DNA from 3 places in the Pseudomonas rhizozeae genome. Region 2 is predicted to be linked to each of the others. Evidence: riboswitches for the same ligand, from Rfam matches in the RefSeq annotation. Region 2 holds a riboswitch; each other region holds the start of a gene.
The links. A riboswitch is a leader RNA that binds a small molecule or an ion and turns the genes downstream of it on or off. The one in region 2 is predicted to bind cobalamin.

Region 1 (10,152 bases), on a different contig from region 2:
TCGCGCACGATGTAGCCATTGCGGCGCCAGGCTTCGGCGTGCTCGGCGTAACAGGGCGACAGCACGCCAACTTTGCCGGCCCGGCGCAAACGCGGCAGCAGTTGGATGGCCATCTGCGAGCCGGCCACCGGCAGCACTTGGGCTGCACCGTAATAAGTACACGCGGCCTGCTCCAAGCCGTCGTCCGTTTCCGGCAAGCGGGCCCAGGCGCGCAGGGGAATTTCCGGCACCGGGAAGGGCCAGGGCGCGAGGCCACTGGAGAGGTCCAGCCAATCGGCTTCGGCAATCCCGTATTGCGACGCCGCTTTACGCAGCCGACCACCGTGCTCAAGCATAGAACTCAGCCCCCAGGCAAAGAATCAGCAGCCATAACCATACCCCGCGCTGGACCAATTGCCAGCCACGGTCGATGGCATCGGCGTCCGCCGGCACGCCCTCGCCCAGTTGCGGACGCACGTGCAACTCGCCGTGATAAATCGCCGCTCCGCCTAACTCGACGCCCAATGCACCCGCGCCAGCGGCCATCACCGGGCCGGCGTTGGGGCTGTCCCAGGTCGAGCCTTGCGTGCGCCAGCATTTAAACGCCAGTCGGGTTTTTCCCAATAGTGCGTAGGTCAACGCGACAAGCCGCGCCGGAATGTAGTTGAGGACGTCGTCGATTTTCGCCGCCGCCCAGCCGAAACGTTCGAAGCGTTCATTGCGATAACCCCACATCGCATCCAGGGTATTGCTCAAGCGATAGAGCACTACGCCGGGCGCGCCGGCCACCACGAACCAGAACAGCGCGGCGAACACCGCATCGCTGCCGTTCTCCAGCACCGATTCGGTGGCGGCGCGCGCCACTTCGGTCTCGTCCAGTTCACTGGTCTGGCGGCTGACCAGGTAACCGACACGCTTGCGCGCCTCTTCCAGATCACCACTGCGCAAGGCCTGGGCCACTGGCGAGACATGCTCGCCGAGACTGCGCAGGCCGAGGGCGCAATACAGCGCCAGAATCTCCACCAGCCAACCGACATAAGGCGCCCAGGACAATGCCGTGGCCAGCAGGGTCAGCGGCAACACCACGATCACCCACGCGGTGACGCCATGGCTGCGCCAGCCGCGCCCGGCGGCGTTCAGACGTTGCTCGACGCGCTCGGCAAATCGACCAAACGCAACCAGCGGATGCCAGCGTTTTGGTTCACCGAGCAGCGCATCCAGCGCCACCGCAGCGACGCTCAGCAACGCCACACTCATGCTTTGACTCCCCAATAATTCTCATACAGCAACTCGGCCAACGGGCGCTCTTGCGCCCAGCCTTCGAGCACCAGCATGGGCGCCGGATAGAACGCCTCGACCGGGCCCAGGCACAACACCGCCAGCGGCTTGGCACCCGGCGGCAATTGCAGGAGATCGGCCAGGGCCTGGGGTTCGAACAGCGACACCCAGCCCATGCCCAGGCCTTCGACGCGCGCCGCCAGCCACAGGTTCTGGATCGCGCAGGACAGCGACGCCATGTCCATTTCCGGCAAGGTGCGGCGGCCGAAAATATGCCGCTCGCGATCGTCCATCAACGCCGCCACCCATACTTCGGCGCAATCGTTGATGCCTTCGACTTTAAGCTTCATGAATTCATCGGTGCGCTCGCCGAGGGCTTCGGCGGTGCGTATCCGTTCTTCTTCCACCAGGTTGCGGATCTGCCCGCGCAGGCCACGATCGCTGATGCGGATAAAGCGCCACGGCTGCATCAGGCCGACACTTGGGGCCTGATGCGCGGCTTCGAGCAGGCGCTGCAGTATTTGCGGCGCGACCGTGCCGCCGCTGAAATGGCGCATGTCGCGGCGTTCGGCGATGGCTTTATAGACCGCCGCGCGCTCGGCTTCGGTAAATGCGTTGTCGGTCATGGCCCTATCGCTGGCAAGCCAGCTCCCACAGGGATTGAGTCAGGCGCGAACAGTGCGGCGATGGCTGAGGGGTTCGACGGGAAGTAGAAGTGCACATACGAAGCGGTCATGCGCCCATCGCGGTACACCGCTTCATTGCCGCGTCCGCCGTTGGGGCTGAGGCCGCGCGCGATTGGCTGCCACTCGGTGGTGGTCAACGAGTGATGGTAGGTGTGCCCGCGCAAGGTGCCTTCCGGCAGTTCAACCGCTTGCAGCGCCAGTGCGGCGAGGCGCTTTTGCATCACCGCATCGCCCTCCAGCAGCCCCACCAATTCGGCGCGGGTGCCTTCGACATCGGTCAGCGAATCGAGTAGGTACAGCATGCCGCCGCACTCGGCGAGCAAGGGTTTGCCGGCAGCATGGTGAGCGCGGATTGCGTCGAGCATCGCGGTGTTTTGCGACAGCGCCACATGGTGCAATTCCGGGTAGCCACCGGGCAGGTAAAGGCTGTCCGCCGGCGGCAACTCGCAGTCACGAATCGGCGAGAAGAAACTCAACTCGGCGCCCATCGCGCGCAACAGATCGAGGCTGGCGCCGTAAGTGAAGGCGAACGCTTCGTCGTGGGCCACGGCGATCCGCACCCCAGCCAGCAAAGGCTCGGCGTCGATCAATGTCGGTGCGGCGAATTCGACTGCTGGTGGCAGCGCTACCTCGCAGCTGCCGGCCAAGGCTTCGGCGGCGGCGTCGAGACGCAGGTCGAGGTCGTTCAGTTCGCTGGCCTGGACCAGGCCCAAATGGCGGCTGGGCAACTCGATGCCGGTTTCCCGCGAGAGCGCGCCGTACCAGCGCAGGCCTTCGGTGAGGCTGCCTTCAAGCAATTGCGCGTGGCGCAAGGTCCCGACCCGGTTGGCCAGCACACCGGCGAACGGCAGGTCTGGCTGGTAGCGCGCCAGGCCCAAGGCCAATGCGCCGAAGGTTTGGGCCATGGCGGTGCCGTCGATCACCGCGAGCACCGGCACGCCAAAGTGGCGCGCCAGGTCGGCACTGGACGGCGTGCCGTCGAACAGGCCCATCACGCCTTCGATCAGAATCAGGTCGGCCTCGGCGGCAGCCTCCCACAACAGACGACGGCTTTCCTGCTCGCCGACCATCCACATGTCCAATTGATAGACCGGCGCACCGCTGGCGCGCTCGAGGATCATCGGGTCGAGGAAGTCCGGGCCGCATTTGAACACGCGCACCTTGCGCCCCTGATTGCGATGCAAACGGGCCAGCGCGGCGGTGACGGTGGTTTTGCCCTGACCGGAGGCCGGCGCGGCGATCAGTACCGCCGGGCAATGACGTGGCTGAGTCAAAGTTCGACGCCTTTCTGCGCTTTGATCCCGGCCTGGAAGGCGTGCTTGATCATGCCCATTTCGGTCACGGTGTCGGCCAGTTCGATCATTTCCGGTTTGGCGCCGCGCCCCGTTACCACCACGTGCTGCATCGGCGGGCGGGCCTGCAAATCACTGAGCACCTGATCGAGATCGAGGTAGCCGTGCTTGAGGGCGATGTTCAGTTCATCCAGCACTACCAAGCCGATCGACGGGTCGCGCAGCAATTCGCGGGACACTGCCCACGCGGCTTCGGCGGCGGCGATGTCGCGCTGGCGGTCCTGGGTTTCCCAGGTGAAGCCCTCGCCCATCACATGAAAACGTACTTGTTCGGGAAATCGCCGGAAGAACAATTCTTCGCCGGTGCTGTTGCGGCCCTTGATGAACTGCACCACGCCGCACTGCATGCCGTGGCCCATGGACCGCGCGAGCATGCCGAACGCCGAGCTGCTCTTGCCTTTACCGTTGCCGCTGAGCACTAGCAGCAAACCGCATTCGTTGGGGGAATTGGCGATGCGTTCATCGATCACGGCTTTTTTGCGCAGCATGCGTGCCAGGTGGCGTTCGTCACGTTCGGGGGAATCAGTCATGGGGCAGCTCTCCGTTGAGGCGGGGTCACGGCGGGCGGGCACAGGAATAGACGGCAAAAAGCCTGGCATCGCCCACCGTGATGCCGCTGGATGGATCAGGCCGGTCTCCGGGCTCATGAGCGGCGCAGGCCGGGCTGCGCGCCTTCCCATGCCGGATTGGCACAGTGGCTGGCCCTGGTTAAAGGGCTGGCGCAGCTTTCACTCATTTACCGTTGCGGGGGCAGCACCGGGATCGTGGTTTCAGCAATAGAAGCAGCACTCACCGGTTTCCCTGTTTCACCCTGTCGACCGTGGCCACAGAGCACCTGAAACAAGCCGCGAAGGTTAGAGGGTTGGGGGTGGAGCGTCAATGAAAGCAGGACCGCCGTCGCCGTTTATCCGCCGCCGCTCAAATATCTGACGTCAATCTTGTGCGACGCTTGTCACAGTGATATCAAAGCGCCATAAATTTAACATCACACAAAGAAGGGTGAGCCCCATGCAAGGCATGATCATCAGCAATCCGAAGCTGGAATTCCTGCGCCCGGTGCTGGAGCGCTGGTTCGACTGCATCGACCGCTACAACGCTGTGCGCGGCGATAACGACTCGCCATATTGGTTTGACGAACAAGCCAACCTCGGCCTGCTGTCGGCGGCGGCCTGGATGGCAGAGATGGTCACGCTGCAACACACCAGCACCCGCAAGCAACTCGAAGAAGGCGAACGCAACGCCCGCGCCGATCTGATGATTGCCGGCGCCGAACAGCGCGCTTACCTGCAAACCACCCAGCGCTGGCCGAAGGTCAACAACCTCAACCTGACCCAAGCCTTGCAAGACATCACCAGCGACGCCAAACGCATCAGCTACGCCAGCGACCTGAAACTCGGCTGCCTGTTTGTCTCCCCGCAAAAAGCCCAGCAAAGCGCGACGCCGGAAGAATTGCAGGACATGGTCGACGACCTGCAGAAGGAGCACACCTGTGCCGTCGCCTGGTACTTCCCTTATGCATATCGCAAGTTGCGTAACGAATCGGGCAACTATCACCCCGGAATTGCGATGCTGTTCAAGGAAGCGCGCGGCTGAGGTTGAACCATCGCGGCGCCGAGTGTCTCTACCACTACACAGTGCACTCAAAGGGATGCCCGCATGTTCAAGCCTCAATTCGTTGTCGTCATTGCGCTCGCCGCCGGCCTGGTCGCCTGCGGCGAGTCCTCCACACTGCAAGTGTCGGATGGCACCGGGGCTTCGCCCAAGTTGCCGGAACCGAACAAAACCCTGATTCCCACCGTTAACATCGCCCCGGCAATCGGCTGGCCGGACGGCGGCAAACCGGTTGCGGCCCAGGGCCTGCAAGTAGGCGCCTTCGCCAAAGGCCTGGATCATCCGCGCTGGCTGTACAAGCTGCCGAACGGCGACGTATTGGTCGCTGAAACCAACGCGCCGCCGAAACCCGATGACAGCAAAGGCATTCGTGGCTGGGTCATGGAAAAAGTCATGGGCCGCGCCGGCGCCGGCGTGCCGAGCGCGAACCGCATCACCCTGCTGCGCGACAGCAACCACGACGGCGTGGCGGAAACCCGCACGGTGTTCCTGCAAAACCTCAACTCGCCGTTCGGCATGACCCTGGTCGGCAACGATCTGTACGTGGCCGACTCGGACAAATTGATCCGCTTCCCCTACAAGGACGGCGATACCTCGATCAGCGCGCCAGCGACCAAAGTTGTCGACTTGCCGGGCGGCCCGTTGAATCACCACTGGACCAAAAACGTCATCGCCAGCAAGGACGGCAGCAAGCTGTACGTGACCGTCGGTTCGAACAGCAACGTTGCGGAAAACGGCTTCGAAGCGGAAACCGGGCGTGCGGCGATCTGGGAAGTCGATCGCGCCAGTGGCCAGCACCGGATCTTCGCCTCCGGCCTGCGCAATCCCAATGGCATGAGCTGGGAACCGCAAAGCGGCGCGCTGTGGACCGCAGTCAACGAGCGCGACGAAATCGGCAGCGACCTGGTGCCGGATTACATTACCTCGGTCAAGGACGGCGGCTTCTATGGCTGGCCCTACAGCTATTACGGCCAACACGTCGACGTGCGCGTTACGCCGCAAGACCCGAACCTAGTCGCCAAGGCTATCGCCCCGGATTACGCGGTCGGCCCGCACACCGCGTCATTGGGCCTGACTTTCGCCGAAGGCAGCACGCTGCCGGCGCCGTTCACCGAGGGTGCGTTCATTGGCCAGCACGGCTCGTGGAACCGCAAACCGCACAGCGGCTACAAGGTGATATTCGTGCCTTTCGCCGCTGGCAAGCCGAACGGCCAGCCGCTGGACGTGCTGACCGGTTTCCTCAACGAGGATGAGAAAGCCATGGGTCGCCCGGTTGGCGTGATCATCGATCAGCAGGGTGATTTGCTGGTGGCGGATGATGTGGGCAACAAGATCTGGCGAGTGTCGGCCACGAAATAAAAAAACCCTGTGAGAGGCGACTCCCACAGGGTTTTTTCTATGGCGCGGACCGCTAGGGGTTATGCGCCAGGTGCTCAGGCTGCAACACGCGCTTGGCGCTGAGGTAGGCTTTCTGCCAATAAGCTTTGGACAGGCTGTCGAGCTTCACCGTGCCGCCAGTGGCGGGCGCATGGACGAAGCGCCCTTCGCCAACGTAGATGCCGGCGTGGCTGACTTGCGAGCCGCCATTGGTGGCGAAGAAAATCAGGTCGCCGGTTTGCAGGCCTTCCTTGCCGACGTTCTGGGCGCGCATGCTGATCATCTCGCGGGTCGAACGCGGCAGGCTGATGCCTGCGGCATCACGGTAAACGTAGCCGATCAGGCCGCTGCAATCGAACCCTGAGTCCGGCGTGTTGCCGCCCCAGCGATAGGGCGTGCCCACCAGGCCCAAGGCGCGGAACAGCACATCTTCAGCGGCAGGCGAGAACGATTGGGCCGGCCCGAAGACGATGGGGGCGCGAACGACTGGGGCAGGCGGCGGCGGAGTACGACTGGCACAGGCACTGAGCAGCGCTGCGAACAGGATGAGCGTGAGGCGAGCGGTAGTCGACATATGCAGAACAACCCTGATCTGGATACGGCCTTCTCTGCCGTGAGCCGGAGAAAACAAAACCGCCTGCGTCGGACGCAGGCGGTTTGCCATCAACTATAGATCAGGATTCTAGCCCTTACGGCGCAAACTTCAAGTAAGACTTTAACTTCGCCCTACAAGTGGTGCGTTTACTTGTTGCTGGCGGTGACCACCGTCGGAGCCATAGCGAGTGCGCGCTTGGCTTCGATGAAGGTTTTGCTCCAGTAACTGTCGCCCAGGCTATCGATTCGCACGCCGCCGCTTTTGCTGCTGCTGGAATGGATAAATTGATTGTCGCCCAGATAGATCCCGGCGTGACTGACGCGACCGCGACGGCCGTTGGTGGCGAAGAACAGCAGGTCGCCCGGCTCCAGCTTGCTACGGGACACCAGCGGTGCATCAACGTTGATCATTTCGCGGGTGGAGCGCGGCAGGTTCATGCCGGCTTCTTCGCGGAACAGATAACCGATGAAGCCACTGCAATCGAAACCAGCTTCAGAGGTGCCACCGAAACGGTAACGGGTACCGATCAGGGACATGCCGCGTTCGAGAATGCTATCGGCCAGAACCGGGAGCTGATAAGACTTGCCGCCGGCGAAGTCCGCGAGTTCTTTTTCGGTGGACTTCTCTTCGAGGAAAAGAGCGTCCTGGTAACGGACCGAAGATTGGGCAGTAACGGAATTTTTCACCTGCGGGTTTTGCACGTGCTCGGACACTGGAGAGTGAGCGGCGCAACCAAACAACAGGGTAACCAGTGCGAGAGGCACGAGGGGTGCGAAGCGATTTAGCATGGGCACGACCGTGGCTGAAGTTGTAAAGAAGCCGAGACTATGCCCGCTATCGACTTCATTTGCAAATTCAATCGAACTTTATGTGACTTGTTGGTTTCTCGTTAACATCTAAGCGCTTAGCCTCGATTTCACTGGGCGAAACCGCTGTAGCCCTTGTGGCTCGCGGGTTTTCTGGCGCCTGAAATCCGACAAAAGGTGGCTGTAAGCCACTATTTTTTCGCTTTACCAGCCGAGGGTTTCTTTCAGGAAGGGGATGGTCAGCTTGCGCTGAGCCTGGAGCGAGGCCTGGTCGAGACGCTCAAGCAATTCGAACAACGCGCTCATGCTGCGGGTACCGCGGGTCAAGATAAAGTGCCCGACCTCATCGGTCAAATGCAGACCGCGACGCGACGCGCGCAGTTGCAGCGCACGCAATTTGTCTTCATCGGACAAGGGACGCATCTGGAAGATCAGGGCCAGGGTCAGGCGCGACTTGAGGTCCGCCAGCTTCACCGGCAACTCCCGAGGCGAGGTGGATGCGGCGATCAGCAGGCGCCGACCGCTGTCACGCAGGCGATTGAACAAGTGGAACAGTGCCTCCTCCCAATCCGCCCGACCGGCGACCGCTTGCAAGTCGTCGAGGCAGACCAGTTCGTACTGTTCGAGGTTGTCGAGGATTTCGATGCCACGGTCCAGCAGCTCCGCGAGCGGCAGATACACCGCCGGCTCACCCAATTGCTCGAAGCGCAGGCACGCCGCCTGCAGCAAATGCGTGCGCCCTACCCCGTCCTTGCCCCACAGGTAGATCAGACTTTCCGTCCAGCCGGCGTCGGCTTCGCAAAGCCGCTCGACATAGCCGAGTGCAGCGGCATTGGCGCCTGGGTAGTAATTGATAAAGGTAGCGTCATCACGCAGACGCACACCTAGGGGCAGCTGAATCGGTTTCATGCTGACTGAACGGTTCCGAAGGAACCATTAGTGGCCTCTGTGTAAAGTTTGCGAAGTTTATACCCGTGAGCCGGACCGCACAATGCGCCGGTCCACAAGCAAAATCAAAGGTTTGCGTGGGTGCCCTGGATTGGCGTCAGTTTCTATGGCGCCGCTTGTGACAGGCGCAGGTGCACAAAGGGCGAGTCCGACAATCCATCGGCTCGCCCTTTTTCATGCGCCTCGGACCGCTACAAATCAGGGTCCTCGACACCGCTGTACATGTCCGAATCCTTATACAAATCACGTACGTGACGCACCAGCACCATGATCACCGCCGCCACCGGCAACGCCAGCAGAATGCCGGTAAACCCGAACAGCTCGCCGCCGGCCAGGATCGCGAAAATCACCGCCACCGGGTGCAGGCCGATCCGGTCGCCGACCAGCAATGGCGTCAGCACCATGCCTTCGAGTGCCTGACCGACCATGAACACCGCGACGATCCCGATCATCGGGTACAGGTCGCCACCGAACTGGAACAACCCGGCGATCAGCGCGGCGCCAATGCCGATGACGAAGCCCATATACGGCACGATGGCGGCTAGCCCGGCGATCATGCCGATCAACAGGCCCAACTCCAGGCCGAGCAGCATCAACCCGGCGGCGTAAATCACACCCAACGCGACCATCACCAGCAATTGCCCGCGAACGAAGGCGCCCAGCACTTCATGACATTCACCCGCCAGGGACACCACGCGCTCCTCGCGATCACGGGGCAGCAGATTGCGGATCTTGGCCATCATCAGGTCCCAGTCCCGCAGCAGGTAGAAGCTCACCACCGGGATCAGCACCAGATTGGCGATCCAGCCGATCAGCGCCAAGCCCGAGGCCGTGGCTTGGCTCAGGACCACGCCGACGATGTCGGTGGTCTGGCCCATGTGCTCGCTGATGGCAGCTTTGACCTTGTCGAACTTCCAGAACCCGTCCGCCAACCCCAGCTTCGACTGCGCCCACGGCATCGCCGTGTGCTGCAACCAGTCGAGCATTTGCGGCGCCAGCTCATATAGCCGCACTAACTGCTTGGCCAGCATCGGCACCAATACCAGCAGCAACACCGTGACGATCAAGGTGAACAGCGCGAACACCGCGATCACGCCCCAGGTTCGCGACAACCCGAGCTTTTCCAGACGGTCGACCAGCGGATCGAACAGATAGGCCAGCAACAGCGCCACCAGGAATGGCGTGAGGATCGGATGCAGCAAATAAATGAACGCGCAAAGCAGGACCAACCCACCAAGCCAGAACCAACGCCGCGTATCGGCCATGTACCACTCCCTGCTGTTATTAATAGAAAGCTATATAGAAAGACTTACCAGCGAAACCGCAGTTGCGGCACTGGCGGTGCGACGGGCGCCACGGCCGGAGCGGAACCGTCAGCCACTGGCTGGACCGGCGCCGGCTCGGGCAACGCTTCGCCCGCTGGCACTTCCTGCAAATGCCCGAGGGCCAACTGCGCCTTCAATTGTTCGAGGCTGCCGTTGACCCGATAAACGATGCTGTCGCCGTCGACCCGCTGCAGA
Region 2 (10,152 bases):
GGCGCTGGGGCGTTTTCCGTATCAGAACTGGATGCAGCAATGGTCGGCCGAAGACGAGGCCATGGTCGAGCGCGCCATGCGCCAGACCGGCGTGCTGGAACTGGCCGAGCGGCCGGTGGATGCGTTGTCCGGCGGCCAGCGCCAGCGGGTGTGGATCGCCATGACGCTGGCTCAGGACACCGACATCGTGCTGCTCGACGAGCCCACCACCTTCCTCGACCTGGCGCACCAGATCGAAGTGCTGGACCTGCTGCGCGAGCTCAATCGCCAGCAAGGCAAGACCATCATCATGGTGCTGCACGACCTCAACCTGGCCTGTCGCTACGCCGATCATATGGTAGCGGTGCACCAGCGCACGGCGTTCGCCCAGGGCCGCCCGGCGGACATCCTCAATGAAGCGCTGGTCAAGCAGGTGTTCAACCTCAATTGCCGGATCATCGCCGACCCGTTCTTCGGCACGCCGCTGTGCATTCCGTTCGGCCGGGAGCTGCCGCCATGTCGCTGAGCGAAATGTTCAGCGTGCAGGACTGGGCGCTGTTGTCCGGTGCGCTGCGCCTTAAGCCGTTGGCCGCGCGCGATATGCAGCGTTCGGTCAGTGCCCGGGCGCTATTGGACGATGAGGTGTGCGCGCAGTTGCTCGATCAACTGGGGCCGGTGATCGGTTCGCCGACTCGCAGTATTACCGCATCGCTGCTGGCCAAGCGTTTTTCCTTTCTCGCCACCGGTGCCTGTTTGTACGCGCTGTCGGCGTGCGACCGGGGCCTGCCGCTGACACTGGACAACGCGGTGCTGGAATACGGTTATGACGAGGGTCGCTGGAGTTCGTCGCTGCCGCTGGCGGATCACACACCGCAAAGTTATGCGCCGGGCCAGCGCGAGGCCTGGCGTGAGGCGATCGTCGGCGACTTGTTCGCCGGGCTGCTGGCACCGTTGTGGCAAACCTTCAACCGGGTCAGCGGTATTTCCCGGCGGATCCTGTGGGAGAACACGGCGGTGCGCGTGTATTCGTTGTATGAGAAACGCATGGGTCTGATCGACGATCCGCTGATTCGCCAGCGCTGTGCCGAAGATTTTCACTGGTTGCTGGAAGAGGCGGCGCCTGCAGTGTTTGGGTTGGGGTACAACCCGCTGGGGCATTTCCGTCGGCCATTGACGGTGGTGGAGGGGGGCAAAGCGGTCCGGTTCCGCCGGACCTGTTGTTTTTGGTATGAAGTGTGTGAGCCGGTGGAGTTTTGTTCGGGGTGTCCGTTGGTGAGGCCCAAGGTGTCGAGGGCATCCGCAACGCACTCACCGGGCGGTGAATAGCCTTCGTCGAAACGTCGCCCGGAGCAGGCTCGCACACCGGAGCTCCAGTGTTCAGGCGAACGGCATCCATCACCCAACCCTCTGCTCGCGAGAGCTATTCGCCTGCCAGCAAACACCTCGAACGAACCCCATCGCACATTGACTCTGCCCGCCACCAGTGGTCAGATGCGCGCCTGTTTCAGGTGCCTCATGCCGCCGTGTATGAGGTGAAACGGGAAACCGGTGCGTCGTTTCGATGACTAGTCCGGTGCTGCCCCCGCAACGGTAAGCGAGCGAAGCATTCGACAGACCACTGTGCTCCGGCATGGGAAGGTGAATGCTTCATGACCCTCGCAAGCCCGGAGACCGGCCTGAAGCTTTGTGTGGCAAACCCGCGGTGGGCGGGCGCAGGCCGGTTTCCGTGGGCTTTTGCGCGCCCGCGATTCCCTATGCGTTGTTCCCTCCGGGATTCATTCATTCCTGTTTCGAGTTGGAACGACATGTCCCGTAAATCCTTGTTCAACACTTTGTCCGGCACGTCCCTGCGCGCCGGTATCGCGCCGTGCCTGGCGTTTGTCTTGCCGGTCCAGGCCGCTGAAGACGACACCACCCTGACGTTGCCGACCACGGCCATCACTGAAACCGTGCACAGCACCGAAGCGCCGGCCGACCTGCACACCGTGGTGCCGACCGGTTCGCGGCTGAACCTCACGGCGCTGCAAACTCCGGCCAGCGTCAGCCGCATCAGCGCGGAGCAGATCCAGCGCCGCAACAACGCCACGGTGCAGGACGCAGTGACCCGTTCGCCGGGCATCAGCTTCATCGGCTCGCCGGGCAATGGCGGCACCGCGTTGTCGGCGCGCGGCTTTACCGGGCATGGCTCGATCATGCAGCTCTATGACGGCACGCGGCTGTACGTGGGCGCTGGTACGGTGACGTTCCCGGTGGACACCTGGTCGGTGGAGCGCATCGATATCCTGCGTGGCCCGGCCTCGGTGCTGTACGGCGAAGGCGCAACCGGCGCGGTGGTCAACGTGGTGCCGAAGAAGCCGTTCGAGGGCGAGATACGCAATCGCCTGCGCCTGGGCTACGGCTCGGATGATCGCCGGCAAGCGGCGCTGGACAGCGGCGGCTCGTTGACCGACACCCTCAGCTATCGGCTCAACATCAATCGACAGGCGAGCAACGGCTGGGTCGATCGCGGCGACTCCGACAGCCTGGCCCTTAGCGCGTCACTGCGCTGGGCGCCGTCGGAAGACCTCAGCGTGAGCCTGTCCCACGACTACGGTGAGCAGAATCCGCAGCAGTATTTCGGCACGCCGCTGGTGCAGGGGCACAACCGCGAACGCCTGCGTGATCGCAATTACAACGTCGACAATGCCGAGCTGCACTACAACGATCAGTCGACGCGGCTGGTGACCGATTGGCGCATCAGCGATGCAATCACCGCCAGCAATCAGTTGTATTTCCTCAAGACCCAGCGGCGCTGGCGCAACGCGGAAACCTATACCTGGCAGCCCGGCGAGCAAATCGGCCGCAGCGACTTCATCAGCATCAAACACACCCAGGAACAGGTCGGCGATCGCCAGAGTTTCACCTTCGACCACAGTCTGTTCGGTCTCGACAGCCGCACGGTGGTTGGCGCCGACTACAACTCGATCCGCTTCCTGCGCAAGCATGACTTCGGTAACACCTACAGCGACAGCGTGCCCATGGCGCAGTCCGGTGGCGGGCAGTACGTCAGTGATGACCCGTACCGCTCGCGGGATGGTAATCAGGCGCGGCAGTTCTCGCTGTTCGCCGAGAACCGCACCCAGTTGACCGAACGTCTGTCGCTGATCACCGGGGCGCGCCGTGATCAGGTGCACCTTGATCGGCATGATTTGCTGTCCGACACCCGCAGCGACCGCAGCCTGACCGGTGAGAACTACCGCGCCGGACTGGTGTTTGCGCTGACCGACGACACCTCGGTCTACGGCCAGTACGCCACCAGTACCGAGGGTGTCAGCAACCTGCTGACCCTCAGCGCCGGCCAGCAGCAGTGGGACCTGACCAAGGCCAAGCAGACTGAAGTGGGTTTCAAGCAGCAGTTCCTCGATGACCGTGGCGAATGGACGTTGGCGGCGTATCACATCGTCAAAAAGAAACTGCTGAGCACCGACCCGGCCAACCCGACGATCCAGCAGCAGATCGGCCAGCAATCCTCGGACGGCATCGAGGCGACTTTGGAACTGAGCTTGCCTTACGCGGTGCAACTGTCGGCCAACGCCGCATTCGTACGCGCCGAGTACGACGACTTCGCCAGCGGCGGCCAGGACTTCCAGGGCAACCGGCCGGTCGATGTACCGCGCCGGACTGCCAACCTGTGGTTGAGCAAGGATTTCGCCGAACGCTTCAATGCCGGCGCGGGGGTGCGCTACGTCGATGCGCGTTATGCGGATAACGCTAACCAGACCACGGTGCCAAGCTACAGCGTGTTCGATGCCAACCTCGACTGGCGTATCCAGCCTGACCTGACCCTGGGCCTGCAATTGAACAACCTGTTCGACCGCCAGTACGCGACCACCTCCAGCAACAACGGCCAGCAATGGCTGCTGGGCGAGCCGCGTTCGTTGTTCGTCACGGCGGATTACAGCTTCTAACACCGCGCCAGATGACCGCGCCGCCCGTAGAGCGGCGCGGTTTTCATCAAATCATTAACGGGCCGCGAAGCGCGGTGCCAGATTCACGGCAGCGGCTTCGAACGCCGTCTTCATTTCTTCGACCACGGCGTCGCTGTGCTCGAACGACAAATACACCCGCCCATACGGCGACGGCATGATCAACACCCCGGCTTGTCTCAACGCGAGGTGCAGCGCCTGGCTGAATTCGGCATTGGCGAAGGCGTGCGCCTCTTCGTAGTTCACCGGGGGCTGCGCCGACGGCCAGAGAGCGAACACGTTGCCGTAGCCGCTGGTGCTGACCACGATGCCTTGGGCCTTGAACGTCGATTCCACAGCGATCCGCAACCGATCGCCGCGCTCGATCAAGCGTTGGTAATCGGCGTCGTCCAACAGGGCGAGGGTGCTGGTCACCGCCGCACATGCCAGCGGGTTGCCGCTGAAGGTGCCGCCGCGCAGCACGCGACCTTCCTCGAAACCGGCGAGGATGTGCGGCTTGCCGACGATGGCCGAGACCGGCACGCCGTTGCCGATGGCCTTGCCCACGCAAGCCAGGTCCGGATCGAGCCCGGCCTGCACACCGGCCAGCCCTGGGAACAGGCGAAAACCCATCAGCACTTCATCGCAGATCAGCAGCGCGCCGTGCTGGTGGGCGACTTGCTGCACATGCGCCAGGTAGCCCGGCGCGGGCATGATGCAGCCAGCGTTGGCGAGCATCGGTTCAAGGATTACTGCGGCGATGTCCGGGTCTTCGGCGAACAGCCGCTCGACGTCAGCGAAATCATTAAAGCGCAGCAGCGTCGTGCGCGGGGTGGAGGGCCGCTGACCGTCGGCGAAACCGGCCTCGCGGGAGGCGACGTTGCCGAAGCTGACGTCATCGAACCAGCCATCGAAGCCCGCCGCCATCTTGGCGATTTTGCCGCGCCCGGTGAACGCGCGGGCGGCGCGACAGGCCAGGTGCACGGCTTCGCTGCCGGAGTTAGTGAAAATCACTTTGCTCAAAGCGCCGGTGTGCGTCGCCAGTGCGCTGGCGGCAATCGGCTCGCGGACATGCGCCCACGACGGCGATGCCGAGTCGGCGAGGGCGCCGGCAACTTCAGCGTTCACCTGTTCGTTGGCATGCCCGAGCAACACGGCGCCGAAACCCAGCGCGGTGTCGATGTAGCGCCTGCCTTCGGTGTCCCATAGATAAGCGCCGTGGGCGTTGCGGATGCACAGGCTTTCGCCGTTGAGTTCGGGCAGGATGCGAGCGGCGCTGGAAACATCGCCAACCAGATTACGCATGTGAAACCTCTGTTGTGAGGGCAGGTGAATCGCCGGTTCGCGGACCGGCAAAATCATTCATCGCGGATTTGCCAGGGCTCAAGGGCCGCTGGTATTCCACGGGCTCTGCGCAAGTTTTTGTTCGAGGAAATCGCGGAACACGCGGATCCTCGGGCTCAGGTGTTTGCGATTGCTGTAGATCATGTAGATCGGTTCGAAACTGTCGGCACTGAACGCATCCAGCAGCGGTACCAGGCGTCCTTCGCGGATGTCCTGGCCGATATGAAACTCGGCCAGGCGCACGATGCCCGCGCCGTCGAGCGCCAGGTCGCGGAGCAAGTCACCTTGGGCGAAGGTGGCTTTGGGCACCACCGGTACGGTGATGCGTTTGCCGTTGAGCAGAAAATCCCAGTTGTTCCACACGCTGTTGAAGCCGAAGCTGAAGCAGGTGTGATCAAGCAACTGCAGCGGTTGCTCCGGCGTGCCATGCCGCGCCAGGTAGGCGGGCGAGGCGCAGATGATCCAGCGACTCTGGCCGATCTTGCGGGCAATGCGCGTGGAGTCGGGCAGCACGCCGCTGTGGATCGCCACGTCCAGGCCCTGGTCGAACTGGTCGGAAAACTGCGCGCCCACCTGCACATCGATGGTCAGGCCGGGGTAGGCGGCGAGAAATTCCGGCAGCCACGGGATGATCTGGTGCTTGGCGAAACTGGTCATGGTGTGCAGGCGCAACGAACCACTGACCCGGGTTGGAAACGCCTCGGCCAGGGAGTCGGCTTCGGCCATGGCATTGAACACCGCGCGGGCACTGACCAGGTAGGCCGCGCCTTCTTCGGTCAGGGTCAGGCTGCGGGTGCCACGCTGGAACAGCCGCACCTGCAAGCGATCCTCGAGCCGCGAAATCAGCTTGCTCATGGCCGATGGCGTCAACCCATGGGCACGCGACGCGGCGGAGAAGTTGCCGTGCTCGGTGGTCCAGAGAAATGCCAGTAATTGCGAATAATTGTCCATGTCTGCCTCCGGTAACTGCCGCCAGACTGGCAGCGCCGCGCCGGTGTGACAACCGGCGCGGCCCGCGCGCCAGTCGAGTGGGCGTTGGCCGTCAGCGGATGAAACGTTCGATGTAATCGTCCGGCAGGCCCAGGCTCTTGTAGTGCGCGCGGGCGCTTTCCAGTTTAGTGAACACGTCTTCGTAGCCGACCGCCACGCCTTGCGGGTCGACGTAGGTGTAGCCGCCCTGGACGTGGAACCAGGTGATCATCTCGTCGACGCCTTCGGGCACGAACAGGGTGTGGGTTTCACCCGGTGGCTCGAAAGCGAACGAACCTTCTTCGGCGACCCAATCGTGCTCCAGGTAGTACCAGCGGCCCTTGAGCACCAGTGCATGGACGCCGCCACTGTGGCGATGACGCGACAGCACGCCGCTCTGGCGCACCCGCAGCAGGTTGATGTAATAACCACCGGACACGCTGAGCAGCAGCGGCTTGAAGGACACCGACGCGGTCACCGGCACCCACAACTGATCGTCTTCCAGCCATTGGCCGAGGACACCGGGGTGGACCATGTCCGGGGACATGAACGGCACTTGCGGCAGTTGATAAGGGATCGCCAGTTCGTCGGGTTTGGGGGCTAAGGTCATGAGGACTTCCACAGTAAGTTCTTTGGAGCCCCGGCGCTGAAACGCCGGAGTCAGTGCAGGTTAGGGATGCGCCGGGCCGGGAAAAAGGCCTCGGTCGGCACACGCGCTATGACGGCCAGTCATAGCGGTTGATCAGGCAAACGCTCTGGGCGCGGCCGCCTCTTCAGGCATGGCCATGGCGCTGCGCTGCGCGGACAACTCTGGCTGCGACTTCTGCAACCAGGCACCGATGATCACCAGCACGGCAGTCAGGCCGAGGGTCGAGAGCAATTCCGCCCGTTGCCCGGGGAAGGCCGCCATGATGCCGAATACCACCAGAATCAAGGCGATGGTCAGCAGCGTGAGGTAGGGGAACAACCACATCCGCACTTCCAGCTGTTTGCCGAGGGCGACTAACTTGCGGCGCATGCACAACTGAGTAATCGCGATCACCAGGTACATCAACAAGGCCAAGGCACCGCTGGTGGCCAGCAGGAATTGGAACACCTGTTTCGGCAGCATGTAGTTGAACGCCAGGGCCACCAGCGCCGCCAGCGAGGTGAGCCCGACCGCCAGCAACGGCACGCCCTGGGCGGTGGTGCGCGACACGGCTTTCGGGGCATCGCCGCGTCGGGCCAGGGAATAGGCCATGCGCGAGGCGGTGTAAATTGCCGAGTTGAGGCAACTGGTGACCGCCACCAGCACGACAATGCCCATGATTTCCGGGGCCCACGGGATGTTCATCGCACTCAGCACCGCTTGATAGGAACCCTGGGCCAGGCTCGGCGCATTCCACGGGATCAGGCACACCACCACGAACATCGAACCGAGGTAGAACAGGCCCAGGCGCCACACCACCGCGCGAATGGCTTTCTTGATATTGGCTTTCGGGTCTTTCGATTCGGCAGCAGCGATGGTCACCACTTCACTGCCCTGGAAGCTGAACATCGCCGTCAGCAACGCCGCGACAATCGCCACATTGCCATTCGGCGCGAATCCACCGTTGGCGTACAGGTTGGACATGCCGCTGGTGGAAGAGCCCGGCAACAGCCCCATGATCGCCAGCACGCCGAGGATGATGAAGCCGACAATCGACACCACTTTGAACAACGACAGCCAGTATTCGAGGGCGCCGAACGAGCCGACGCTGAGGCTGTTGCAGGCGATCAGCACAGCGGTGATGCCGAACGCCGCGACCATATGCGGGATGCCCAACCAGTCACCGAGGATGTTGCCGGCAACGATCGCTTCGATGGCGATCACCAGCACGTAGAACCACCAGTACAACCAGCCGATGGAAAACCCGGCCCAACGGCCGATCGCCTGGTCCGCATAGGACGAGAAGGAGCCGGTGTCCGGCCGCGCGGTCGCCATCTCGCCGAGCATCTGCATCACCAGCACCACGATCATCGCGGCGAACGCATAAGCCACCAGTACTGCCGGCCCGGCAGCGGCGATGGCGTTGCTCGAACCCACGAACAGGCCGGCACCGATCACGCCGCCGATGGAAATCATCGTGACCTGCCGGCTCTTCAGCCCGTTGCCTAATTGGTTTGTCACCTTGTCTGTATCACCACGCATCGGCTTGTACCTCGATTGAACGCTTTTTTTGTTGTCGTGGGCTGTCAATCAGACAGTCATAACGGGACACCTTAAGCGCTCGTGGGACCGCGGATTAGCCCTTGATGCGTCATACGCGCTGTGACGAGGGTTCACAGGTGAGGTTGCCGGTGGCGGGATTGTCGTTTTACCGCAACGACAAAGGCCCGCAATGACGGGCCTTTGTTCGACAGCTGAAGGATCAAGCCTGGCGCGAGGTCAACGCCGAGTAGCTGTTCATCAGGTTGCGGTAGTTGGGGATGCGCTGGGACAGCAGATTGCCCAGGCCTTCGATGTCGTTGCGCCAGTCGCCTTGCAGCTCACAGGCCACCGAGAACCAGTTCATCATCTGTGCGCCCGCCTGGGTCATGCGGTTCCACGCCGCCTGCTGCACGGTGGTGTTGAAGGTGCCGGACGAATCGGTGACCACGAACACTTCAAAGCCTTCCGCCAGGGCCGACAGCGTTGGGAAGGTTACGCAGACATCGGTCACCACCCCGGCGATGATCAGTTGCTTGCGGCCGGTGGCCTTGATTGCCTTGACGAAATCTTCGTTGTCCCAGGCATTGATCTGGCCAGGACGGGCAATGTACGGCGCCTCCGGGAACATTTCTTTCAGCTCCGGCACCAGCGGGCCGTTCGGGCCTTGCTCGAAACTCGTGGTGAGGATGGTTGGCAATTCAAAGAACTTGGCGACGTCCGCCAGGGCCAGCACGTTGTTCTTGAACTCGTTCGGGGAGAAGTCCTGGACCAGGGAAATCAGGCCAGTCTGGTGGTCGATCATCAGCACTACAGCGTCGTCTTTATTCAGGCGGTTGTAAGTGGCGTTGGTCATGATGAGATCCTTAATGGTGGGTAGTCGTTGAGTTGTTTTTCGAGTGAGTTGAGCGGCTGCGTTCAACATGGGCCCAGATTAATGGTCTGCCGGGAAAGGAAAAAGCGCTTGAAAACGGTTTGACTGTCAACTCAGGCGGGACAATTAAACGAGTGAGCACGAATCAAACGGCTGAAATCACCAGAGTGCCAAATCGAACTTAAAGCTGACCGTTGCGTCAGAAAAATCAGTTCCATCCTCCCAATCACAGCAATCCAATAACAAGGACCGCCCCATGAGCCTCTACACCCTCGACTACCGTTTCAACGGCGAACCCCGTCGCCACGGGTTTGACCTCGACCAACCTGAACTGCCCGCGCACGAGGCCGCGATGCATTTGCTGGAACTGCACTTGGGCGACGCCGAGAACAGTTTGATCATGCCGTCGGCCGACGCGACGCCTGAGCAGATTCTGGAGCAAGCCGAGCGTGTGGGGCTGACGGACATTCGGGTGGTCAATCCCTCCGCCTGACCCGCTCAAGGGGCCGGCATGCCTGGCTGCCCGCGTCGGCAGCCGCAATCGACAACGCCCGAGACGGTGCCCGGGCGTTGGTGCCAGTGGATGGCGCGTGGCCGAATCAGTGAATGACAAAACCTGCGCCGACCGGATCATTGCGCTCGATCACCCAGCGCGAGGTGCCGAGGATGCTCGCGGTGCCCTTGACGGTCGGGCGCACGGCGCGGGTGCCGTTGAGGTCGACTTCGCCGAGCAGGCAGCCTTCGAACGTGCCGCTGCCCAAGAGACCTTCGGACAGGATCGGCTGATTGATGCCCATTTTGCCGCGTGCTTCGAACATCGCCATCATCGCGCTGGTGCCGGTGCCGCCGGGCGAGCGATCGAGCTGGCCGGCGCT
Region 3 (10,152 bases), on a different contig from region 2:
AAACAGGTCGAGCGCATTGCCCATGCCACCCTGGCGCAGGAAGTGCCAGAGCCGTTCGCGGTCCTCGGCCGGAACCGTGCTGAGGTCGCTGAGTTCCGGGTCCGGGCGGTCGTCGCCAGGCACCAGAATCAGCTGCACGCCACGCTCGGCCAGTTCCACCAGACGCTCGACGCCGTAGCGCCAATAGGCGATGCCGCCGTGCAGGGAAATCAGGATGACCTTGGCGTGACGCAGCACCTCGTCGACGTAGAGGTCGACCGAGGCGTGATTCTGCACTTGCATCGGGTTGGCCAGGCGCAGGCTCGGGTAGTCGTCGGGCAACTGCTGCGCGGCTTCGGCGAGCAGCGCCAGGCTGGAGTCGCCACTGCACAGGATCACCAGCTCGGCGGGGGTTTGGCCGAGGTCGGCGATGTTGTCATCCGAGACGAAACCGCCGGGCTGGGTCCTGAGCAGGTGCATGGGTTAAACGCTGAGCGCAGCGCGCAGTTGCGCTTCAAGTTGCGCCGCATCGAGCTCCTGGCCGATCAGCACCAAACGCGTGGTGCGCGCTTCATCGCCGCCCCACTGGCGGTCGAAGTGCTTGTCGAAACGTGTGCCCACGCCCTGGATCAGCAAGCGCATCGGTTTGTTCGGGATCGCCGCGAAGCCCTTGACCCGCAGAATGCCGTGCTTGACCACCAGTTGCGTAAGGGCGTCCATCAGCAGGCTTTCGTCGGCTTGCGGCAGTTCGATGGAAATCGAATCGAAGGCGTCATGGTCGTGATCGTCTTCACCTTCGTGGTGATGATCGTGATGGCTGTGGCGGCTGTCGATGTGTTCTTCGGAACCTGCGCCGAGGCCGATCAGCACGTCCAGCGGCACGCGACCGCTGCTGGCTTCGATGACCTTGACCGCCGGCGGCAGTTCTTCGGCGACTTCCAGGCGTACGCGGGCCAGGTCTTCCGGGCTGATCAGGTCAGCCTTGTTGAGGATCACCAGGTCGGCGCTGGCCAGTTGGTCGGCGAACAGCTCATGCAGCGGCGATTCATGGTCGAGGTTCGGGTCGAGTTTGCGCTGGGCATCGACCTGATCCGGGAACGCGGCGAAGGTGCCGGCAGCCACGGCCGGGCTGTCGACCACGGTGATCACTGCGTCGACGGTGCAGGCGCTGCGGATTTCCGGCCACTGAAAGGCTTGAACCAGAGGCTTGGGCAGCGCCAGGCCCGAGGTTTCGATGAGGATGTGGTCGAGGTCGCCGCGACGGGCCACCAGTTCGCGCATCACCGGGAAGAACTCTTCCTGGACGGTGCAGCACAGGCAGCCGTTGGCCAGTTCGTAGACGCGGCCGTTGGCTTCTTCTTCGGTGCAGCCGATCGAACATTGTTTGAGGATTTCACCGTCGATACCCAGCTCGCCGAACTCGTTGACGATCACCGCGATACGGCGACCCTGGGCGTTGTCGAGCATGTGCCGCAGCAAGGTGGTTTTGCCCGAGCCGAGGAAGCCGGTGACGATGGTGACGGGGAGTTTGGCCAGTGTTTTCATCGGATGCCCTTTGGCAAGGTGGCGGGCATACGGGACGACAACCGGCGGCGCAGGCGCGCGGGAAGAGATCGCCACCGGATCACCCCGCCCGGTTGTAGTGAGAATCTGTGCCGAGGCAGGTCTCCTGGCTGACGGCGCGCCGGCCCGGGGGCCTGGCATTCGCTGCGCCTTCCCGCCCGGTAGCGGTCAGCTACAAACAGGGCAGTGGCGTGGCAGCGAACATCACCGTTCACAGTTGCGGGGGCAGCCGCGGCATTGACCGCGTTCCCTTCTTAGCTCCGGCGCACGCGCCGAAGAACCTCGAAAGCGCAAGGCTACGCATGGTGTGGGAGCGGGTCAATGTCCGCGATCACCGGCGGTGGATGGACGGGCCCTGGGTTGATGGACTTACTTGTGGCGAGGGAGCTTGCTCCCGTTCGGCGGCGCAGCCGTCGTAAACCTGGACGCACGGTCGTTCGGCGGGAGAAAGCTGGGTTGCTTCGCAACCCATCGGGGGCAAGCCCCCTCGCCACAGGCTAGCTCCCTTACCACAATGAAGCTGTTGCACCAGACGAATCTGCAGCCAATTTGACGCCCGTCCCCCGCCCATGCTCTCCTACGCATCTTGTTACGGGTGCCCCTCACAGGGTGAAACGGGAAACCGGTGAATCATGTGCTTTACTCAAGGCCATGTCAGTCCGGTGCTGCCCCCGCAACGGTAAGCGAGCGAAGAATCAGAGCCACTGTGCCTCGGCATGGGAAGGCGATTCTTTCAGGTGAGGCTGCGCGCCCCGCCCCTCGTGAGCCCGGAGACCGGCCCGCAACACATCGTGGCTTGACCACGCCATAACAAACCCGCGGTGGGCGGGCGCTGTTCGAGTCTCCGCGCGCCTGCCGTGCCGAGGCCTGCCATGCGCTCGATTCACCCGCTGACAGCACAGAGGGAAGCGCCATGTCGATCATCAGCAGCACCGGTAGCAGCACCGATAACAGCTCCGCCAGCACCACGACCCTCAGCCAACGTCTGACTGCCGCCGTCTGTGCGTCGATCCTCGGCGTGTGCCTGGTGTACTTCGCCGGTTTCTCGCACATCGAAGCCGTCCATAACGCCGCGCACGATACCCGTCACAGTTCCGCGTTCCCCTGCCACTGAGACCTGCCCCGATGATCAAGCGTATTGCGCAAACCGCAGGCTTCACCGGTCTGGCGGCCGCCCTGCTGCTGACCCTGCTGCAAAGCTTCTGGGTTGCCCCGTTGATTCTCCAGGCCGAGACCTACGAGAAATCCGAGCCCGCCGCGGTTGAAGTCCACGAACATGCCGAAGGTGCGACGGCCGCCCACAGCCACGACGGCGAAGCCTGGGAGCCGGAAGACGGCTGGCAGCGCGTGCTGTCCACGACCGGCGGCAACTTGGTGGTCGCGGTCGGTTTTGCGCTCATGCTGGCCGGCCTGTACACCTTGCGTGCACCGACTCGAACCGCTCAAGGCCTGCTCTGGGGGTTGGCCGGTTACGCGACGTTCGTGCTGGCGCCGACGCTGGGCCTGCCGCCGGAACTGCCGGGCACCGCTGCCGCCGATCTGGCGCAGCGGCAAATCTGGTGGGTCGGCACCGCAGCCTCCACCGCCGCCGGCATCGCGTTGATCGTGTTCGGCCGTCACTGGGCGCTGAAAATCCTTGGCGTGGCGATCCTCGCCGTGCCGCATGTGATTGGCGCGCCGCAACCGCAAGTGCATTCGATGCTGGCGCCAGAAGCACTGGAAGCGCAGTTCAAAATTGCTTCGCAATTGACTAACGTCGCGTTCTGGCTGGCCCTCGGTTTGATCAGCGCGTGGTTGTTCCGCCGTAAACAGGCAGGCCACTACCACGCATGACGAACACCTGCGCAACGTCGACCCTGGTGGTCGGACTGGGCTGCCAGCGTGGCTGCCCGGCCAGTACGTTGCGGGCGTTACTCGATCAAGCGTTGCAAGCGCACCGCATCGAACTGCAGGCGATCAAGGCCCTGGCGAGCATCGACATCAAGTGCGATGAGCCAGGGTTACGGGAATTGGCCAGCCAATTGGGCCTGCCGTTGATTTGCTTCAGCAGCGCCGAATTGGCCGCTTATCAAGCGCAATTGAGCCATCGCTCACAGATTGCGTTCGAGCGCACCGGCTGCTACGGCGTGGCCGAAAGTGCCGCGCTGGCCCTGGCGGAACAATTGGCCCGGGCACCAGCGAAACTGCTGGTCTCGCGACAAAAGTACGCTCAGGCGACCCTGGCCCTGGCGATCGCGGCGTAAACCTTCAATAATCCATCGCTCTCCATCATGAGCAATCTTCATCTGAAGGTGCGTTCTGAGCTTTTTTCAAGGAGCCGGCCATGACCGTCTACTTCATCGGCGCCGGCCCCGGCGACCCGGAATTGATCACGGTCAAAGGCCAGCGACTGATCCGCCAATGCCCGGTGATTATCTACGCCGGCTCCCTGGTGCCCGCCGCCGTGCTGGACGGCCATTGCGCCGAGCAGGTGGTCAACAGCGCCGAGCTGCACCTGGAACAGATCATCGACCTGATCAAAGCCGCCCATGCCAAGGGCCAAGACGTGGCGCGGGTGCATTCCGGCGATCCGAGTCTGTACGGAGCGATTGGCGAGCAAATCCGCTGGTTGCGCGAGCTGGATATCCCGTTTGAAATCATCCCCGGCGTCACCGCCACCTCCGCCTGCGCCGCGTTGCTCGGCGCGGAATTGACCCTGCCGGACGTCTCGCAAAGCGTGATTTTGACCCGCTACGCCGACAAGACTGCCATGCCGCCCGGCGAGACGTTCGCCAGTCTGGCCGAGCATGGCGCGACCATGGCGATCCACTTAGGGGTCAACCACCTGGAGAAAATTGTCGCCGAGTTGCTGCCGCATTACGGCGCCGACTGCCCGATCGCCGTGGTGCATCGCGCCAGTTGGCCAGATCAGGATTGGGTGCTGGGGACGCTGGATGACATTGCCGGGAAGGTCGCGGCCAAGGGGTTCAGGCGCACGGCGTTGATTCTGGTGGGACGGGTGTTGGGGAGTGAGGTGTTCAGCGAGTCATCGCTCTATCGCGCGGCGCATGCGCATTTGTATCGGCCCTGAATCTCACATCACTAACCGTAGTGAGGGAGCTTGCTCCCGCTGGACTGCTGCGCAGTCCCAGTCCCGGCCAACGCATCCATCACGAAGAATGCGTCAACCAGTGTGCGACTGCCTTGCAGTCGAGCGGGAGCAAGCTCCCTCGCCACAGCCGTTCTTAAGTCCGCAGCGAACGCCTTAGTAGTAGGCGTTTTCTTTCTGCGTGTGGTCGGTCACGTCGCGGACGCCCTTGAGCTCCGGGATGCGCTCGAGCAAGGTGCGCTCGATGCCTTCCTTCAAGGTGACGTCGGCCTGGCCGCAGCCCTGGCAACCGCCGCCGAACTGCAACACGGCGATGCCGTCTTCGACCACATCGATCAGGCTGACCTGACCGCCGTGGCTGGCCAGCCCCGGGTTGATCTCGGTTTGCAGGTAATAGTTGATGCGCTCGTTGACCGGGCTGTCCGCGTTGACCATCGGCACTTTGGCGTTTGGCGCCTTGATGGTCAGCTGACCGCCCATGCGATCGGTGGCGTAATCGACCACGGCATCGTCAAGGAAAGCTTCACTGAAATGGTCGATATACGCGGTGAAGCTTTTCAGCCCCAGGGCGGTATCTTCGGGTTTTTCTTCGCCCGGCTTGCAGTAGGCAATGCAGGTTTCGGCGTACTGGGTGCCAGGCTGGGTGATGAAGACGCGGATGCCGATGCCCGGGGTGTTCTGCTTGGAGAGCAGATCGGCCAGGTAATCGTGGGCGGCGTCAGTGATGGTAATAGCGGTCATGGAAACTCCTCGCAGGCTTGTGGCCGAGTTTACGCCAATCGGCGCGCCGTACAAAGTCCTAGTATTTTTGTCGGATAAGCGCTCACAGATTTTCGTAGCGATTCATGTCCAGCACGCCCTCCTCCACCGGCTCGGTTTCGCGGAGATAGGCGCTCAGATCATGAAAATAACGCCAGAACTGCGGATGGCTGCGACGAATGCCCCAACGCTCGATGATTGTCTCGAAACGCGCGGCGTCCTTGGCATTTTCCATCGCATCGACGAAGGCCGGCACTTGCTCGACCGGGACGTTGAACATGAAATTGGGGTAACTGCTGAGCACGCCCGGGTAGATCGTCAAGGTGTCCAGGCCCGGCTGGTAGCGCAGGGATTCACCGAGCAGAAACGCCACGTTGCTGTGCGCGCGGTTGCGCAGCAGGCTGTAAATCTCGCGTTTACCGCTAGGGGTCTCAACCCGCAGCATCGTCGCTTCCGGCAACTGGTCGATCACGCTCAAGCCCGCAGCCGGGCGCGAGGTCAGACGGCTTAGGGCCTGCTCGGCATTTTGCAGCGCCGGATCAATGTTCGGCCGCGAGCAATAGGCGCCGTCGCAGCGGTTGATCGGGTCGGGCTTGGCGTTGAGTTCGCCGTAACGCGCCAGCAATTGGCGGGCGAAATCGCGCTTTGGGTCTTTCTCGTCGAGTGTCAGCGCGGTGGCTTTGTCGTCGTCAATCGATTCGTAATCCATCCACATCTTGAATTTGCCGCCACTCTGGTACCAATCGTCGAGGTAACCCTCGCGTGAATCGGCGGGCATGAGCCGCAGGAAGTTCTGCTCAGCACCATTGCGGATCAGATCGAAGTACAAGCGGGTCTGGGCCTGGTGCGAGACGTTGCCGAACACATCGAAATTCACCGCTAACTGGTAATACGTGCGCTCCAGCAATGGATAGTCGAACAGCCACATCGTCTGCGGCACCTCGCCGATCAGGCCCTTGGTCACGGCGGCGCTGTCAAAGTGACGAAAGATGCTCAGCAAGGCGTTGTCATTGCCGGCCCACAGGGTCGACCAGCTCGGCGCCGGTGCATCGGCGTAACTGTCGCGGCGCAGAGCTTCGTATTCATTGCGCTTGTCGCGGTAGTCGTGCCACAGGCTCAGCACGCTGCCGACGTCATCGTTTTGCCCCGGCATCGCCAACAGCGGTGTGGCCTGGCCGCGATAGTTCGGATCGGTGATGTACAGGTCGTGCTCCGGCGCCTGGAAGAGCGCCCAGAAGTTATCGCGGATCACGTCAGTAGCGATCTGCCCCCGGCACACCGGACCACGGATAAAGGTACGCACGAAGTATTCGGCGTTATCGAGCATGAACTGATAACGCGCCTGCGCCGGGATCGCTTCAAACGTGGTGAACGGATTGGCCCGGCGCTCCGGTCCGTAGCCCGGCAATGCGTTGACCTGCCAGTTGCCGCTGTAGAACAGGCTTTTGACCCGGGCCATTTTCGCCGCACTCAGCGGGTAGGTGATGTGGGTTTTATGAACGATCACTCCTTGTACCGGCCACAAGCGGTAATACACCTGGGTACCAGGGTCATCGTTGGGCCGCCGCGTGTTGATCAGGTCGATCGGCTGACCGGTTGGCGTGCGCGAGCGTACCCACTGAAAGAAATGCCCCGGCTCGCCATCCTTGAAGTAGATGTGCGCCAGAAACCAATGCTCAAACAGCCAACGCCCCACCAGGCTCTGGCGCGCGCCCGGGGCATTGAGCAGGTTTTCCCACTGCACCACTTGCAGCGCCTCTTGCGCGCTCGGCACCAGGCCTTGTTCTTCAATCGGCGCGCCGGAGGCCAGCCAGCGTTGCAAGGTCTGGTATTGCTGATCGGTCAGCCCCGTGACCGCCAGAGGCATGCCCTGGTTCGGATGGTTGCCGGCGTAGGCCGCGAATTCGCCGGGCATCGGGCAAGTGTTTTCGCGGTTCAGCCCCAACACGATGTCTGCCGGCAGCTTGGCATTGGGCTGCAACGGTGTGTTGTGGCCGAGTTCGAGCATGCGTGCCATCAAGGACGCCTGGCTGCCTTGGGCGTCGAGCACCGAGTAGAAATCCTTGTGCTGCCAGGCGCGTTTGCCGAACGCATCGTAGAACAAACGGGTCGGCGCCGCGGCCTGGCTGCGTTCGCCGTCATAGACCGGCACTTTGCTCGCACCCCGCGTCGCGCCCTCGCTGCTGCCGAGGTTGAGCTGGCAGGCGGAGTCGTAGCAGGCGTGGCAGGCGACGCACTTCTCGGTGAAGATCGGCTGAATATCGCGGCTATAGGAAATACTTGGGGACATGCTCGGGGAGATGGCAGGTGACGCGGCCGGCTCCTGCGCAGCGGCGCCCCAGCTTAGAAGCAGCACAAACAAGCTGCTGACGACGCGATACGACATGTCCCTGGTCCCAAATCATAAAAAAACGTCGAGATTCTACCGGTCCGGCGTCGCCACTAACATGAGCGATATTCATGCAATTTCCACACATACCCCAATTACGCACAGGTTTGTTATGATCCCGGCCCTTCGTAATGGTCTTTCCGAGTACTCCACATGTCCGATCGCAGCGCTCGCCTTCATGCTCTCCAGCACGCCCTCAAAGAACGCATCCTGATTCTCGACGGCGGCATGGGCACCATGATCCAGAGCTACAAGCTCGAGGAGCAGGACTACCGCGGCAAACGCTTCGCCGACTGGCCGAGCGACGTTAAAGGCAACAACGACCTGCTGGTGCTGACCCGACCGGACGTGATCGGCGGCATTGAAAAAGCCTACCTGGACGCCGGCGCCGACATACTCGAGACCAACACCTTTAACGCCACCCAGATTTCCCTCGCCGACTACGGCATGCAGGGCCTGGCCTACGAGTTAAACGTAGAAGGCGCGCGCCTGGCCCGCAAGGTCGCCGACGCCAAGACCCTGGAAACCCCGGACAAGCCGCGCTTCGTCGCCGGTGTGCTCGGTCCGACCAGCCGCACCTGCTCGCTGTCGCCCGACGTAAACAACCCCGGCTACCGCAACGTGACCTTCGATGAACTGGTGGAGAACTACACCGAGTCCACCAAAGGCCTGATCGAAGGCGGCGCCGACCTGATTCTGATCGAAACCATTTTCGACACCTTGAACGCCAAAGCGGCGATCTTCGCCGTGCAAGGGGTGTTCGAAGAACTGGGCATCGAATTGCCGATCATGATTTCCGGGACCATCACCGACGCCTCCGGTCGCACCCTGTCCGGGCAAACCACCGAAGCGTTCTGGAACTCCGTGGCCCACGCCAAGCCGATTTCCGTCGGCCTCAACTGCGCCCTCGGCGCCAGCGAACTGCGGCCGTACCTGGAAGAGTTGTCGAACAAGGCCAGCACCCACGTCTCCGCGCACCCGAACGCTGGCCTGCCGAACGAATTCGGTGAGTACGACGAACTGCCGGTGGACACCGCCAAGGTCATCGAAGAATTCGCCCAGAGCGGTTTCCTCAACATTGTCGGCGGCTGCTGCGGCACCACGCCGGGGCATATCGAAGCCATCGCCAAAGCCGTGGCCGGCTACGCGCCGCGGCAGATTCCGGATATTCCCAAGGCCTGCCGCCTGTCGGGTCTGGAGCCGTTCACCATCGATCGCAGCTCGCTGTTCGTCAACGTCGGCGAGCGCACCAACATCACCGGTTCCGCCAAGTTCGCCCGGTTGATCCGCGAGGACAACTACACCGAAGCCCTGGAAGTCGCCCTGCAGCAGGTCGAGGCCGGTGCCCAGGTGATCGACATCAACATGGACGAAGGGATGCTCGATTCGAAGAAGGCCATGGTGACCTTCCTCAACTTGATTGCCGGCGAGCCGGACATCTCCCGCGTACCGATCATGATCGACTCCTCCAAGTGGGAAGTGATCGAAGCCGGCCTCAAGTGCATCCAGGGCAAGGGCATCGTCAACTCGATCAGCATGAAGGAAGGCGTCGAGCAGTTCATTCATCACGCCAAACTGTGCAAGCGCTACGGCGCGGCCGTGGTGGTGATGGCGTTCGACGAAGCCGGCCAGGCCGACACCGAAGCGCGCAAGAAAGAAATCTGCAAACGCTCCTACGACATTCTGGTCAACGAAGTCGGCTTTCCGCCGGAAGACATCATCTTCGACCCGAACATCTTCGCCGTGGCCACCGGCATCGAGGAACACAACAACTACGCCGTGGACTTCATCAACGCCTGCGCCTACATCCGCGATGAGCTGCCATATGCGCTGACGTCGGGCGGGGTGTCCAACGTGTCGTTCTCGTTCCGTGGCAACAACCCGGTGCGCGAGGCGATCCACTCGGTGTTCCTGCTGTACGCGATCCGCAACGGCCTGACCATGGGCATCGTCAACGCCGGCCAACTGGAGATCTACGACCAGATCCCGGCGGAGCTGCGTGACGCCGTGGAAGACGTGATCCTCAACCGCACCCCGGAGGGCACCGACGCCCTCCTCGCCATCGCCGACAAGTACAAGGGCGACGGCAGTGTCAAGGAAGCCGAGACCGAAGAATGGCGTGGCTGGGACGTTAACAAGCGGCTGGAACATGCGCTGGTCAAGGGCATCACTACGCACATCGTGGAAGACACCGAAGAATCCCGTCAGTCGTTCGCCCGCCCGATCGAAGTGATCGAAGGGCCGCTGATGTCCGGCATGAACATCGTCGGCGACCTGTTCGGCGCCGGCAAAATGTTCCTGCCGCAGGTGGTGAAGTCCGCCCGCGTCATGAAGCAGGCGGTGGCGCACTTGATTCCGTTCATCGAACTGGAAA

Region 1: linked by a shared signal. The riboswitch ahead of cobO (cob(I)yrinic acid a,c-diamide adenosyltransferase) and the one ahead of RG836_RS08860 (TonB-dependent receptor) in region 2 are both predicted to bind cobalamin.
Region 3: linked by a shared signal. The riboswitch ahead of RG836_RS14025 (CbtB domain-containing protein) and the one ahead of RG836_RS08860 (TonB-dependent receptor) in region 2 are both predicted to bind cobalamin.

Annotation. Positions count from the first base shown of each region.
Region 1 is NZ_JAVLSB010000041.1:35,192-45,343, forward strand. It holds gene cobD (threonine-phosphate decarboxylase CobD) at 1-335, opposite strand, end outside; gene cbiB (adenosylcobinamide-phosphate synthase CbiB) at 328-1,236, opposite strand; gene bluB (5,6-dimethylbenzimidazole synthase) at 1,233-1,883, opposite strand; gene RG836_RS12830 (cobyrinate a,c-diamide synthase) at 1,880-3,217, opposite strand; gene cobO (cob(I)yrinic acid a,c-diamide adenosyltransferase) at 3,214-3,825, opposite strand; cobalamin riboswitch at 3,907-4,149, opposite strand; gene RG836_RS12840 (hypothetical protein) at 4,304-4,888, shown strand; gene RG836_RS12845 (PQQ-dependent sugar dehydrogenase) at 4,952-6,265, shown strand; gene RG836_RS12850 (C40 family peptidase) at 6,318-6,857, opposite strand; gene RG836_RS12855 (C40 family peptidase) at 7,025-7,666, opposite strand; gene hda (DnaA regulatory inactivator Hda) at 7,889-8,593, opposite strand; gene RG836_RS12865 (AI-2E family transporter) at 8,824-9,897, opposite strand; gene RG836_RS12870 (DUF2066 domain-containing protein) at 9,942-10,152, opposite strand, start outside.
Region 2 is NZ_JAVLSB010000026.1:90,902-101,053, reverse strand. It holds gene RG836_RS08870 (ABC transporter ATP-binding protein) at 1-505, shown strand, start outside; gene RG836_RS08865 (IucA/IucC family C-terminal-domain containing protein) at 496-1,305, shown strand; cobalamin riboswitch at 1,469-1,673, shown strand; gene RG836_RS08860 (TonB-dependent receptor) at 1,785-3,926, shown strand; gene RG836_RS08855 (aspartate aminotransferase family protein) at 3,981-5,228, opposite strand; gene RG836_RS08850 (LysR family transcriptional regulator) at 5,307-6,218, opposite strand; gene RG836_RS08845 (2,4'-dihydroxyacetophenone dioxygenase family protein) at 6,310-6,846, opposite strand; gene RG836_RS08840 (amino acid permease) at 6,979-8,406, opposite strand; gene ycaC (isochorismate family cysteine hydrolase YcaC) at 8,627-9,259, opposite strand; gene RG836_RS08830 (hypothetical protein) at 9,534-9,770, shown strand; gene RG836_RS08825 (proline racemase family protein) at 9,877-10,152, opposite strand, start outside.
Region 3 is NZ_JAVLSB010000043.1:151,423-161,574, forward strand. It holds gene cobN (cobaltochelatase subunit CobN) at 1-459, opposite strand, end outside; gene cobW (cobalamin biosynthesis protein CobW) at 463-1,524, opposite strand; cobalamin riboswitch at 1,622-1,842, opposite strand; cobalamin riboswitch at 2,119-2,339, shown strand; gene RG836_RS14025 (CbtB domain-containing protein) at 2,456-2,656, shown strand; gene RG836_RS14030 (CbtA family protein) at 2,668-3,375, shown strand; gene RG836_RS14035 (cobalamin biosynthesis protein) at 3,372-3,785, shown strand; gene cobM (precorrin-4 C(11)-methyltransferase) at 3,866-4,612, shown strand; gene nfuA (Fe-S biogenesis protein NfuA) at 4,787-5,371, opposite strand; gene RG836_RS14050 (fatty acid cis/trans isomerase) at 5,454-7,775, opposite strand; gene metH (methionine synthase) at 7,932-10,152, shown strand, end outside.